DNA from 2 places in the Thioalkalivibrio sp. ALE19 genome. Region 2 is predicted to be linked to the other one. Evidence: predicted binding sites of a transcription regulator. Region 2 holds the regulator's gene; the other holds the start of a gene.
The links. Region 2 encodes FliA, which starts transcription of late flagellar genes. Its sites were predicted from a motif close to GCTAAAGTTNNNNNNNNNNCNGCCGATA; they were not measured.
Positions count from the first base shown of each region.

Region 1 (5,037 bases), on a different contig from region 2:
GGCATCCAGACGGATCAGCGCCGAGGTGTACAGCGGGCCGCTTTCTTCCAGGCGGATACTGACCAGGGTCAGGCCATGGTCCAGGTCGCGCAGGATCTGGCCGATGCGTTCCGGGGTGTCGACGGTATAATCGTTGTCATCCATGAGGGCACGTCGCGTCCGAAGTGGGTTCGCGCATCATACACCCTGTGACGGAGTTCACGCCTGTCCGGACCAACCCGGGCTCAGGCGCGGGTGATGGTCTGGCCGGTGGTACGACGGTGGCGGGCCTTGCCGTAGGGATCGTAGGTCGTGGCCGGGCCGCTGTCCTCGCCGCGCAGGATCTGCATGGACATCTGCACCCGGCGCTGGTTGCGTTCGATCAGCCGGGCATTGCCCTGGTTGAGTTCGTTGCAGCGTTCGATCGTCGCCCGCAGCGCCTGCCAGCGGTCATTGAGGTGCTCCCCTCCCTCCAGCCGCGCGAACAGCCGCGCCACCCCTTCCGGGGTGAACTCGGCCCCGCGGGCCTCGATCCATTGCTGCTGTTTGCGGGTTTCGGTTTCCAGTGCCTGCAGCAGTTCCTGCTTGCGCTGGACCGCGGCCTGCAGCCGATCCGGTTCGCGTGACTCAATGGCCCGGGTTTCCTCCAGCAGGATATCCTCCAGCCGTTGTCCGAGACGGATGGATTCCTCCAGGGAAGGACGAATTCCGGTTTCGTCGGTCACCATCGGATCACCGCAGCAGGCCTTCGATTTCCATCATGCGATCGGCCAGCTCTTCGTTGTCGATCGGGTAGTTCCCCTGAGCGATCGCCTCGCGGATCTCGGCCACCTTCGCCTCGTTGAACGGTGCGGCCTCGCTGGCTTCGCCGCTGCCGTTCATGGCCTGGGCGGCGCCGGTCAGGGTGACGGCGTCGCCGCTGGCGGCATCGCCATTGCCGGCGCGATCCACCCCGTTACCGCCGGTGCGGGCGTCGTCGTCACGGCCGCGGACTCCGCCGTTCTGGCTGTCGGGGCGCAGGCCGTTGATGTTGGGGCCTTTGATATCCATGACTTTGTCCTGTCGTTTTACTGGTCTACCGCGTGTATCGGCCGGAATGCCCGAAACTGTAGGGTCGGTTGCGGGATTTCCGTCACATTTTACTACAGGGCGACGCGAACCGTGCCCGATGGCTGGACCTCGCCCTCGATCTCGCGTCCGGAGGAGGTGTTGCGCACGCGGATCCAGTCGCCGGCCGTGGCGTCCTCCAGGGCTTCGCCCTGCATGCGGATAGTGACGCTGCCGCTGTTGGCGAGGATGGTAACGCGCTGGCCGCGCTGGATCACCTGACGTTCATTAACGTGCTGCTGGCCGATGACCTGGCCCTGGCGAATCGCGCGGCGGGTCTGCAGACCGACCACCTCGGATGCGTCCTCGAAATAATGGCTGGCCTGGCGCGACGTCTCGATGCGCTCCATGCGCAGATCGCCCGGCCCCAGGGTCTGCTGGCGCGACAGGTTGCGGCGGGCCACCACCACCTCGGCGTGGCGTTCCACGGTGGCCGGAACGTACACCGACCAGGTCACCGGCCCGGGACAGCGGATGTTGACCGCGGTATTGCCCCTCGGGCGGCCGCCGGGCGGCAGCGAGGCCTCCAGGGGTTCTTCGCAGCGCTTGAGGCGCAGGCGGTCGTCGACATGACCGAGTTGCACCTCCACATCGTCGCCGTTGTGGTCCCCAAGCTGCTGGTGCAGGAACCGTTCCGCGCTGTCACGAATGTTCTGCACCGGCTCGATCTCCGCTTGCGCGGTCGGGGCGAGGAGCGCGAGCATCAGAAGAAGCGCACCCCCGCTGCGGCCCGGGCTGCGGTACGGGAGCAAAGCCTGTAACTTGAAAAGGTGCATGTCCGGTCACCGTTGACCCTGTGTCTTCGTCACGGAATACATGCAGATTCTGTGCCATGGCATCCGGCGCCTGTCCTGCGCGTCCGATGCGTGGTTCAAGCTCCCGCCGGCGCGGCCGTTAGCAGGGAGAACAACCCAGGGGGCGAGAACCGTGAGTCAGTTTATTGACGACGTGAACCAGCGCACGCAGATGGTCGGGCAGAACCGGATGGAGCTGCTGCTGTTCTATCTGGGCGGCACGCAGACTTTCGGGATCAACGTGTTCAAGGTGCGCGAGGTGATTCCGCTGCCGCAGTTGCGCCAGATTCCCGGGTCCGCCGGGGTGGTGCGGGGCGTCACCACCCTGCGCGACAAGACCGTGCCGATCATCGATCTGGCGCGGGCGATGGGCATGCAGTCGACGCGGGCCGGGGCGGACGGGCAGCAGAAGGTTGTGATCACGGAGTTCAACCGCTCGGTGCAGGGCTTCATGGTGTCGGCGGTGGATCGCATCGTGAACGTCAACTGGGACCAGGTGAAGTCGCCCCCGCGCGGCACCGGTCGTGAGTCGTTTCTGGTGGCGGTCACCGAACTCGACAACAAGCTGGTGGAGATCATCGACGTGGAGCGCGTGCTGTCGCTGGTCAATCCGTTGCCCACCGAGGTGTCGGAAAGCGTGCGTTCCGCAGTGGCCGAGCAGACACCCGAGCGTCGGGAAATCGTCATCGCCGACGACTCGGTGGTGGCCCGCCGCCAGATCGAAAGCGCCATCCAGGGGCTCGAGTGGCCCTACGTGCTGTGCAAGGACGGGCGTGAAGCCCTGGATTACCTGGAGGAGAAAGCCGCCGAGGGTCCGATCCACGACACGGTCGAGCTGGTGATCTCGGATATCGAAATGCCGCGCATGGACGGTTACACCCTGACGGCAAAGATCCGCGAGAACGAGCGGCTGCGGCCGCTGCGGGTGCTGCTGCATTCCTCGCTCAGCGGCGAATTCAATACCGACATGGTGCGTCGGGCCGGTGCGGATGCGTTCCTCTCCAAGTTCAACCCGGACGAACTGGCCAGTGCGATCCTGGAACAGATCAACAAGACCGCCTGAGATGTCGGTGGTTGCCGGGGGCGAACGGTTGCCGGCCCGGCCGGGGCGGGTGGCCGGCGCTTGCCGCCCCTTTGCAGGCTGCGGACTCCCGCAAGGCCGCCTCGAAGCCCTATACTGTGGCGGCATGGAATCATCGAACCGAACAACCAGCGGACGGCGGACGGGCCCGGCACGCGTCAAGGCGGAGATGTGTGCGTGATCGATTCCCGTGACTACGAAGAATTCGCGCGCTTTCTCTCCGAGTGCTGTGGCCTGGTGCTGGGGGACAGCCGCCAGTACCTGGTGTCCAGCCGGCTGTCCCGCCTGCTGGATGAATTTGGCTACAAGGACGTGCCGGAACTGCTGCACGCGCTGCGCAAGGCGCCCAGCCCGAAGCTGCGCACGCGCGTGATCGACGCGATGACCACCAACGAAACCTCCTGGTTTCGCGACGGTTTTCCGTTCGAGATCCTGCGCCACGTGATCCTCCCGGAGCTGGCGTCCACTCGGTCGTCGATCAAGGTCTGGTCGGCCGGGTGTTCCAGTGGCCAGGAGCCCTACAGCATCTCGATGGTGGTCTCGGAATGGGAGGCCTCGCGCCCGCGCCGGGTGGTGCCCGTCAGCATTCTCGGCACGGACCTGTCCGAGGGCGTGCTGGAAGACGCCCGCAAGGGAGTCTATGACGGTCTGAGCATCGTGCGCGGGCTGAGCGAGTCGCGGCGGTCCCGGTTCTTCCAGACCGTGCCCGAGGGGCACAAGATCATCCCCGAGGTGCAGCGCCGCTGCCGGTTCCAGAAACTCAATCTGGTCGACAGCTACGCGGCGCTGGGCAAGTTCGACATCGTGTTCTGCCGTAACGTCCTGATCTATTTCTCCGCCGAGACCAAGCGTCAGGTCCTTGACGGTATTGCGAAGCAGCTTAACCCCGGTGGCTATCTGTTTCTTGGCGCTTCCGAGACGGTCGGCCCCTACAGCAAGGCCTACGAAACCGTGCGCACCGAGTACGGTTCGGTCCTGCGTCTGAAGGGCTGAACCCCGCCCGCGCCGGGCCTGCAACGGGCCCGGCGGTCGTTTCCGACGCGGTGATTCGCCGCGTGGCCGACCGCGCGCCGGCGTCCCTCCCAATCCTTTTCCCCTTTTGCCGGCAGCCAATGGCACGGCGATTGCATCGTCGTGGTCAGGCAACGGATGCCCGCCATGCGCGGGCCGGACGGAACGGGATGAGCATATCGCTGGACAAGGCACTCGGGATTCTGCCGGAGTCGGTGAACCTGCGTTCGCAGCGCATGGAGGTTCTGAGCTCGAACATCGCCAATGCCGACACCCCCGGCTACAAGGCGCGGGACCTGGATTTTCGCAGCCAGCTGGAGGCGGCTTCGGGGGGTGGTGGCCAGCTGCAGCTCAGCAAGACCCGGGCCGGTCATCAGGATCCGGGGACGGCCGCCGCGGGCACCGGGGCCGAGCTCAAGTACCGCATCCCCTCGCAGCCGTCTCTGGACGGCAACACCGTGGATCCGCAGATGGAACGGGCCGCGTTCGCCGAGAACTCGGTCAAGTACCAGAGCAGCCTCGAATTTCTCAATCGCCGGGTTTCCGGCATTCGCGATGCCTTCCGGGGCAATCGCTGAACCTGACGGGAGGCCACTGCCGTGAGTGATCTGTTCAATCTGTTCAATACCTCGGCTTCGGCGCTGACGGCACAGTCGGCGCGGCTGAATACGGTGTCTTCGAACCTGGCCAACGCCAACACGGCGGCCGGCAGCGCGGAGGAGGCCTATCGCGGGAAACACGTGCTGTTCCAGGCGGCGATGGACCAGGCCAACCGCGACGGTACCGCGACGCCGGTGCGGGTGGCCGGGATCGAGGAGTCGGATGCCGAGCCGCAGATGCATTACGAGCCCCATCACCCGAAGGCAAACGACGATGGCTACATCTTTCGCCCGGCGGTCAGCGTGGTCGAGGAGATGGCCAACATGATGTCGGCCTCGCGCAATTACGAAGCCAACGTCGAAGTCATGGACACCACCCGCCAGTTGATGATGCGCACGCTGCAGATGGGCGGACAAGGCTAGGAGACCGGAAATGAACGGATTGACACCCGACATGCTGGAAGGG
Region 1 is NZ_AUAG01000030.1:16,188-21,224, reverse strand. Features, by position in the region: gene F787_RS0111970 (flagellar brake protein) at 1-144, opposite strand, end outside; gene F787_RS0111965 (flagella synthesis protein FlgN) at 225-707, opposite strand; gene flgM (flagellar biosynthesis anti-sigma factor FlgM) at 712-1,029, opposite strand; gene flgA (flagellar basal body P-ring formation chaperone FlgA) at 1,122-1,790, opposite strand; gene F787_RS0111950 (chemotaxis protein) at 2,014-2,943, shown strand; gene F787_RS0111945 (protein-glutamate O-methyltransferase CheR) at 3,139-3,954, shown strand; gene flgB (flagellar basal body rod protein FlgB) at 4,143-4,550, shown strand; gene flgC (flagellar basal body rod protein FlgC) at 4,572-4,994, shown strand; gene F787_RS0111930 (flagellar hook assembly protein FlgD) at 5,005-5,037, shown strand, end outside.
Region 1: F787_RS0111950 (chemotaxis protein) is a predicted target of FliA. The motif match lies at 1,956-1,983, and genes of this name have one in related genera.

Region 2 (5,037 bases):
TGCGCGCGGAGACCTGGCTGGTGATCGCGGCCACCACCCAGGGGATGGCCCTGCGGCGGGTGCTGGAGGCATTTGCCCCCACGGAACCCTCGGCCCTGGTACTGACCAAGCTGGACGAGGCGGAACAGCTGGGCGAGGTGCTTTCGGTACTGCTGGACCAGCCGCTGGGTGTTGCGTTCATGAGCGACGGCCAGCGCATCGCCGAGGACTTCCATCGCGTGGATACCGGACATCTGACCCGCCTGGCGCTACAGGAGGAACCCGAGCACGGGGCGGCCGATGCCTGGGTCGACGAGGCGATGCAGGCCTGGCGGCGGCGCCAGGCGACGGAACGCGAGGCGCGGCGACCGCGATCCGCGGACGAGCCGGCCGCGGGCGAGGAGCCCGCCCCGCTGGAAATGATTCAACCGGTGCTGAAGGGACGTCATGTCACACAACACTAAGCCCCTGAAGGTGGTCGCGGTGGCCTCGGGCAAGGGCGGGGTCGGCAAGACCAATGTCTCGGTCAACCTGTCGGTCGGACTGGCCCGTCTGGGACGCGAGGTCATGCTGTTCGATGCGGATCTGGGGCTCGCGAATGTCGATGTACTGCTGGGCCTGCGTCCGCAGCGGACGCTGCACGACCTGGTGACCGGGGACGTCGAGGATCTGGAAGACGTGATCATCGAGGGCCCGGAGGGAATCCGCGTGGTGCCTTCCGCGTCCGGGATCGCGACCATGGCCAACCTGAGCCGGCCGGAACATCACGGTCTGATCCAGGCCTTCAGCATGTATACGCGACCGCTGGACGTACTGGTGGTGGATACCGCGGCCGGGTTGCAGGAGTCGGTGACCAGTTTCTGTCAGGCCGTGCAGGAGACCCTGGTGGTGGTCACCGACGAGCCGGCATCGATGACCGACGCCTATGCGCTGATCAAGGTCCTGCATCGGGATCATGGCGTGAACCGGTTCCGCGTGGTCGCGAACATGGTGCAGGGCCGAGCCGGGGCGGAACGGGTGATGCAGAAGCTGCAGGCGGTTTGTTCCACCTATCTGCCGGAGGTCATACTGGATCTGGTGGGCGTGATTCCGCTGGATGATGCCCTGCGCCAGGCGGTGCAGAAACGGGCGCCGGTGGTGCAGCAGTCCCCGGGCAGCCCGGCGGGACGGGCGTTCCTCGAGCTGGCGCGCAAGGTCGACGGCTGGCCGGTGGCCCGCGGCGCCAGCGGGGGAGTTGGGTTCTTCGTCGAAAGGATGCTGCAAAGCGCATGAACACGCCAAAGAACAGACTTGCAGGATACGCCCGGGCGGGGACCGGCGGACCGGACCAGCTGGTCGCGGACCACGTCGAGCTGGTGAATCGGATCGCCCATCACCTGATGGCCCGGCTGCCGGCCTCGGTTCAGGTGGATGACCTGGTGCAGGCGGGCATGGTGGGGCTGATCGAGGCCGCGCGGCAGTTCGAAGGCGGCCAGGGGGCGACCTTCGCCACCTACGCCGGGATCCGCATCCGCGGGGCGATGATCGACGAGCTGCGTCGCAGCGACTGGACGCCGCGCTCGGTGCACCGCAACAGCCGGCGGATCTCCGAGGCGATGCAGACGGTGGAGGCCCGCGAGGGCCGCGCCGCCCGCGCCCCGGAGATCGCCGAGGAGCTGGGCGTCCCGGTGGAAACGTACTACCAGATGCTGGATGATCATGCCGGTGCCCATCTGTTCGCGCTGGACGAGGTGGGCGGCCCGGAGGGCGAGGCGGATCGCGTGCTGGAAGGGCAGGAGCAGTCCCCGTCGCGGCGCATCGAGGCCGGGGAGTTCCGCGAGGAACTGGCCGACGCACTGGGCGATCTGCCCGAGCGCGAACGACTGGTGCTCAACCTGTACTACACCGAAGAACTCAACCTGCGCGAGATCGGTGCCGTGCTGGACGTGACCGAATCGCGCGTCAGCCAGATCCGCAGCCAGGCGGTGCACCGTCTGCGGGCGCGTCTGGGCTCGTGGCTCGAAGACGTCGAGTCCCTGCAGATATTCTAAGGTTCAAACACATTCCCGGAGCGAACTGTGGACAAGGGTATGAAAATCCTGATCGTGGACGACTTCTCCACGATGCGGCGCATCATCAAGAATCTCCTGCGGGATCTTGGCTTCAACAACACCATGGAGGCCGACGACGGGAGCACCGCCCTGCCGATGCTGCAGAACGGCGACTTCGATTTTCTGATCACCGACTGGAACATGCCCAACATGCCGGGCATCGACCTCCTGCGCGAGGTGCGCAAGGACGAGCGGCTGAAATCGTTGCCGGTGCTGATGGTCACGGCCGAAGCCAAGCGCGATCAGATCGTGGAGGCGGCAGAGGCCGGCGTGAACGGTTACATTGTGAAGCCCTTCACGGCCGAGACACTCAAGGAGAAGATCGAAAAGATCTTCGAACGTATTGAAGCTAAAGGCTGAATACCGCGACCGGCTGACACGGCAAGAGAGACCCGATGACCGAACAAGAGAATGCCTCCGGGGAAGACCGGCTCGCGCTGGCGCGGGAGCTGGTGGGCGCTCTGGAAGGCGGTGACGAGGAGGCTTCGCGCCGCCTGATCCAGGAGCTCGCGCGGCCTTATGAACGCGAACTGTTCGACGAACTGGGCAAGCTGACCCGCGAACTGCACGAGGCACTGGAGAGCTTCCGGGGCGATTCGCGTCTGGTCGAGCTGGCGCAGGACGAGATTCCGGATGCGCGCGAGCGTCTGAGTTACGTGGTGACCCAGACCGAACAGGCCACGCACGAAACCCTGAATGCGGTGGAATCGTCCCTGCCGATTGCCGAGGCGTTCGCCGGGCGTGCCGCGGAACTCACCGAAAAATGGACCCGGTTCCGCAACCGCGAACTGTCGGTGGAGGAATTCCGCGAGTTCGCGCGCGAACTCGATGCATTTTTCGAACAGACCGGCAAGGACACCGAGGAACTGCGCCGGTTGCTGTCACAGGTCCTGATGGCACAGAGCTACCAGGATCTCACCGGGCAGGTGATCCGGCGGGTCATCCGTCTGGTCACGGATCTGGAGGAAAGCCTGGTCTCGCTGATCCGCCTGTCTTCCGGGCGCCTGGAGAAGGATGCCCGGGCGGCGGCCGAACAGGCCCCGGAGGCGGAACAAACCGCGCGCGAGGAGGACCGCCGCGGGCATGGACCCGCGGTGCCCCACACTCAAGATTCCGGCACGGATGTCGTTCAAGGACAGGACGAGGTGGACGATCTGCTGTCGAGCCTGGGGTTCTAGGGTCCGTCCCGGGATCCCCTTGCACCGGCAGCCATCTGCCGACGATTCGAGTCACCGGAACGGAGAGACCGCATGGCCATCGACCCCAACGACGAAATCCTCCAGGACTTCCTGATCGAGGCGGGGGAGCTGCTGGAAGGCCTGAACGAACAGCTGATCGACCTGGAACAGCATCCGGACGATACCGATCTGCTGAATGCGGTCTTCCGCAGTTTCCATACCATCAAGGGCGGGGCCGGTTTTCTCGGGCTCGACCCGCTGGTGACGGTGTGCCACAACGCCGAAGACGTCTTCAACCTGTTGCGCAATCACGAGCGCCAGGTGGACGGCCAGCTCATGGACACCATGCTGCGGGTGCTGGACACCCTCAACGTGATGTTCGGCGAGCTGCGCGACGGCCAGGAGCCGACGCCGGCGCCCGAAGATCTGGTCGACACCCTGCGACGCATGGCCCGCAACGAAACGGTCCCCGTCGGCGGCGGGGACGAAGCCGCCCCGGTCGCGGAAGAAACGCCGGACGCGGCCCCGGCCGGGGAGGCAGCGCCGGCGACGGCCGACGACTGGCCGTCGGAGGCGCTGGAGGAAGCGGCCGAGTCGCCGTCCGCGCCGGAGCCGGCAGCGGATGACGCGCCGGGCGATGACGAAGTCCGCGTGGGTGCCGGGGACGAGATCACCGACGACGAGTTCGAGGCCCTGCTGGACAGCCTGCACGGAGACCAGCCACCGAAGCCGGTGGATCCGGGCACGGCAGCGGAGTCGGCCCCGGAGGTCGCGGCCGCGGATGGCGGTGACGCGGGTGGTGGCGACGACGAGATCACCGACGATGAGTTCGAGAGCCTGCTCGACGAACTGCAGGCGAAAGGAGCCGGCCCACCGACCGCGCCGGCCGAACCGGCCGAGCCGGCCGAGCCGGCCGAGCCGGGCCCGTCCGCCGCTGCGGAACCGTTTCCGGAAGGTTCGGCGTCCGCCGCCGGGGCCGGCGGCACCGAACACGCGGACACCGCGCCTGCCGCAGAACCGGCGGCAGCCTCGCCCGGGGGCGCGGCCGGGAAGGAACAGAAGGCGGAAAGTTCCGGGCCGGCGCCCGCCTCCGGCGGTGGGCGCGGCGGCGCTTCCGGAGGTGGTGCCGCCGGCGGGGGTGCCGGAGGCGGCCAGGGCGGTGGCGGAAATCAGGGCGAGACCTCGGTGCGCGTGGATACCGAGCGGCTCGACGAGATCATGAACCTTGTGGGCGAGCTGGTCCTGGTGCGCAACCGGCTCAGCATGCTGCGCTCCGAGCACGTGGACGATGAACTGGGCAAGGCGATCAGTTCGCTGGCGCTGGTGACCTCGGATCTCCAGGCGTCGGTGATGAAGACCCGCATGCAGCCGGTGAAGAAGGTCTTCAATCGCTTTCCGCGCGTGATTCGTGATCTGTCGCGTAACCTGGGCAAGGAAATCGATCTGGAGATCTTTGGCGAGGAGACCGACCTCGACAAGAACCTGGTCGAGGCCCTGTCGGACCCGATGGTGCATCTGGTGCGCAATGCGGTGGACCACGGCATCGAGATGCCCGACGAGCGCGAGGCGGCCGGCAAGCCGCGGCGCGGCACGGTGGTCCTCGGGGCCGCCCAGGAGGGCGACCATATCGCCCTGATCATCAAGGACGACGGACGTGGCATGGATCCGGATGCGCTACGCCGCAAGGCGGTGGAAAAGGAGCTGATGGAGCCCGCGATGGCCGAGCGCATGACCGACCGCGAGGCCTTCAACGTGATCTTCATGGCCGGCTTTTCGACCAAGGCCGAGAT
Region 2 is NZ_AUAG01000011.1:47,231-52,267, forward strand. Features, by position in the region: gene flhF (flagellar biosynthesis protein FlhF) at 1-443, shown strand, start outside; gene F787_RS0105860 (MinD/ParA family protein) at 427-1,251, shown strand; gene F787_RS0105865 (RNA polymerase sigma factor FliA) at 1,248-2,009, shown strand; gene F787_RS0105870 (chemotaxis response regulator CheY) at 2,049-2,429, shown strand; gene F787_RS0105875 (protein phosphatase CheZ) at 2,465-3,247, shown strand; gene F787_RS0105880 (chemotaxis protein CheA) at 3,320-5,037, shown strand, end outside.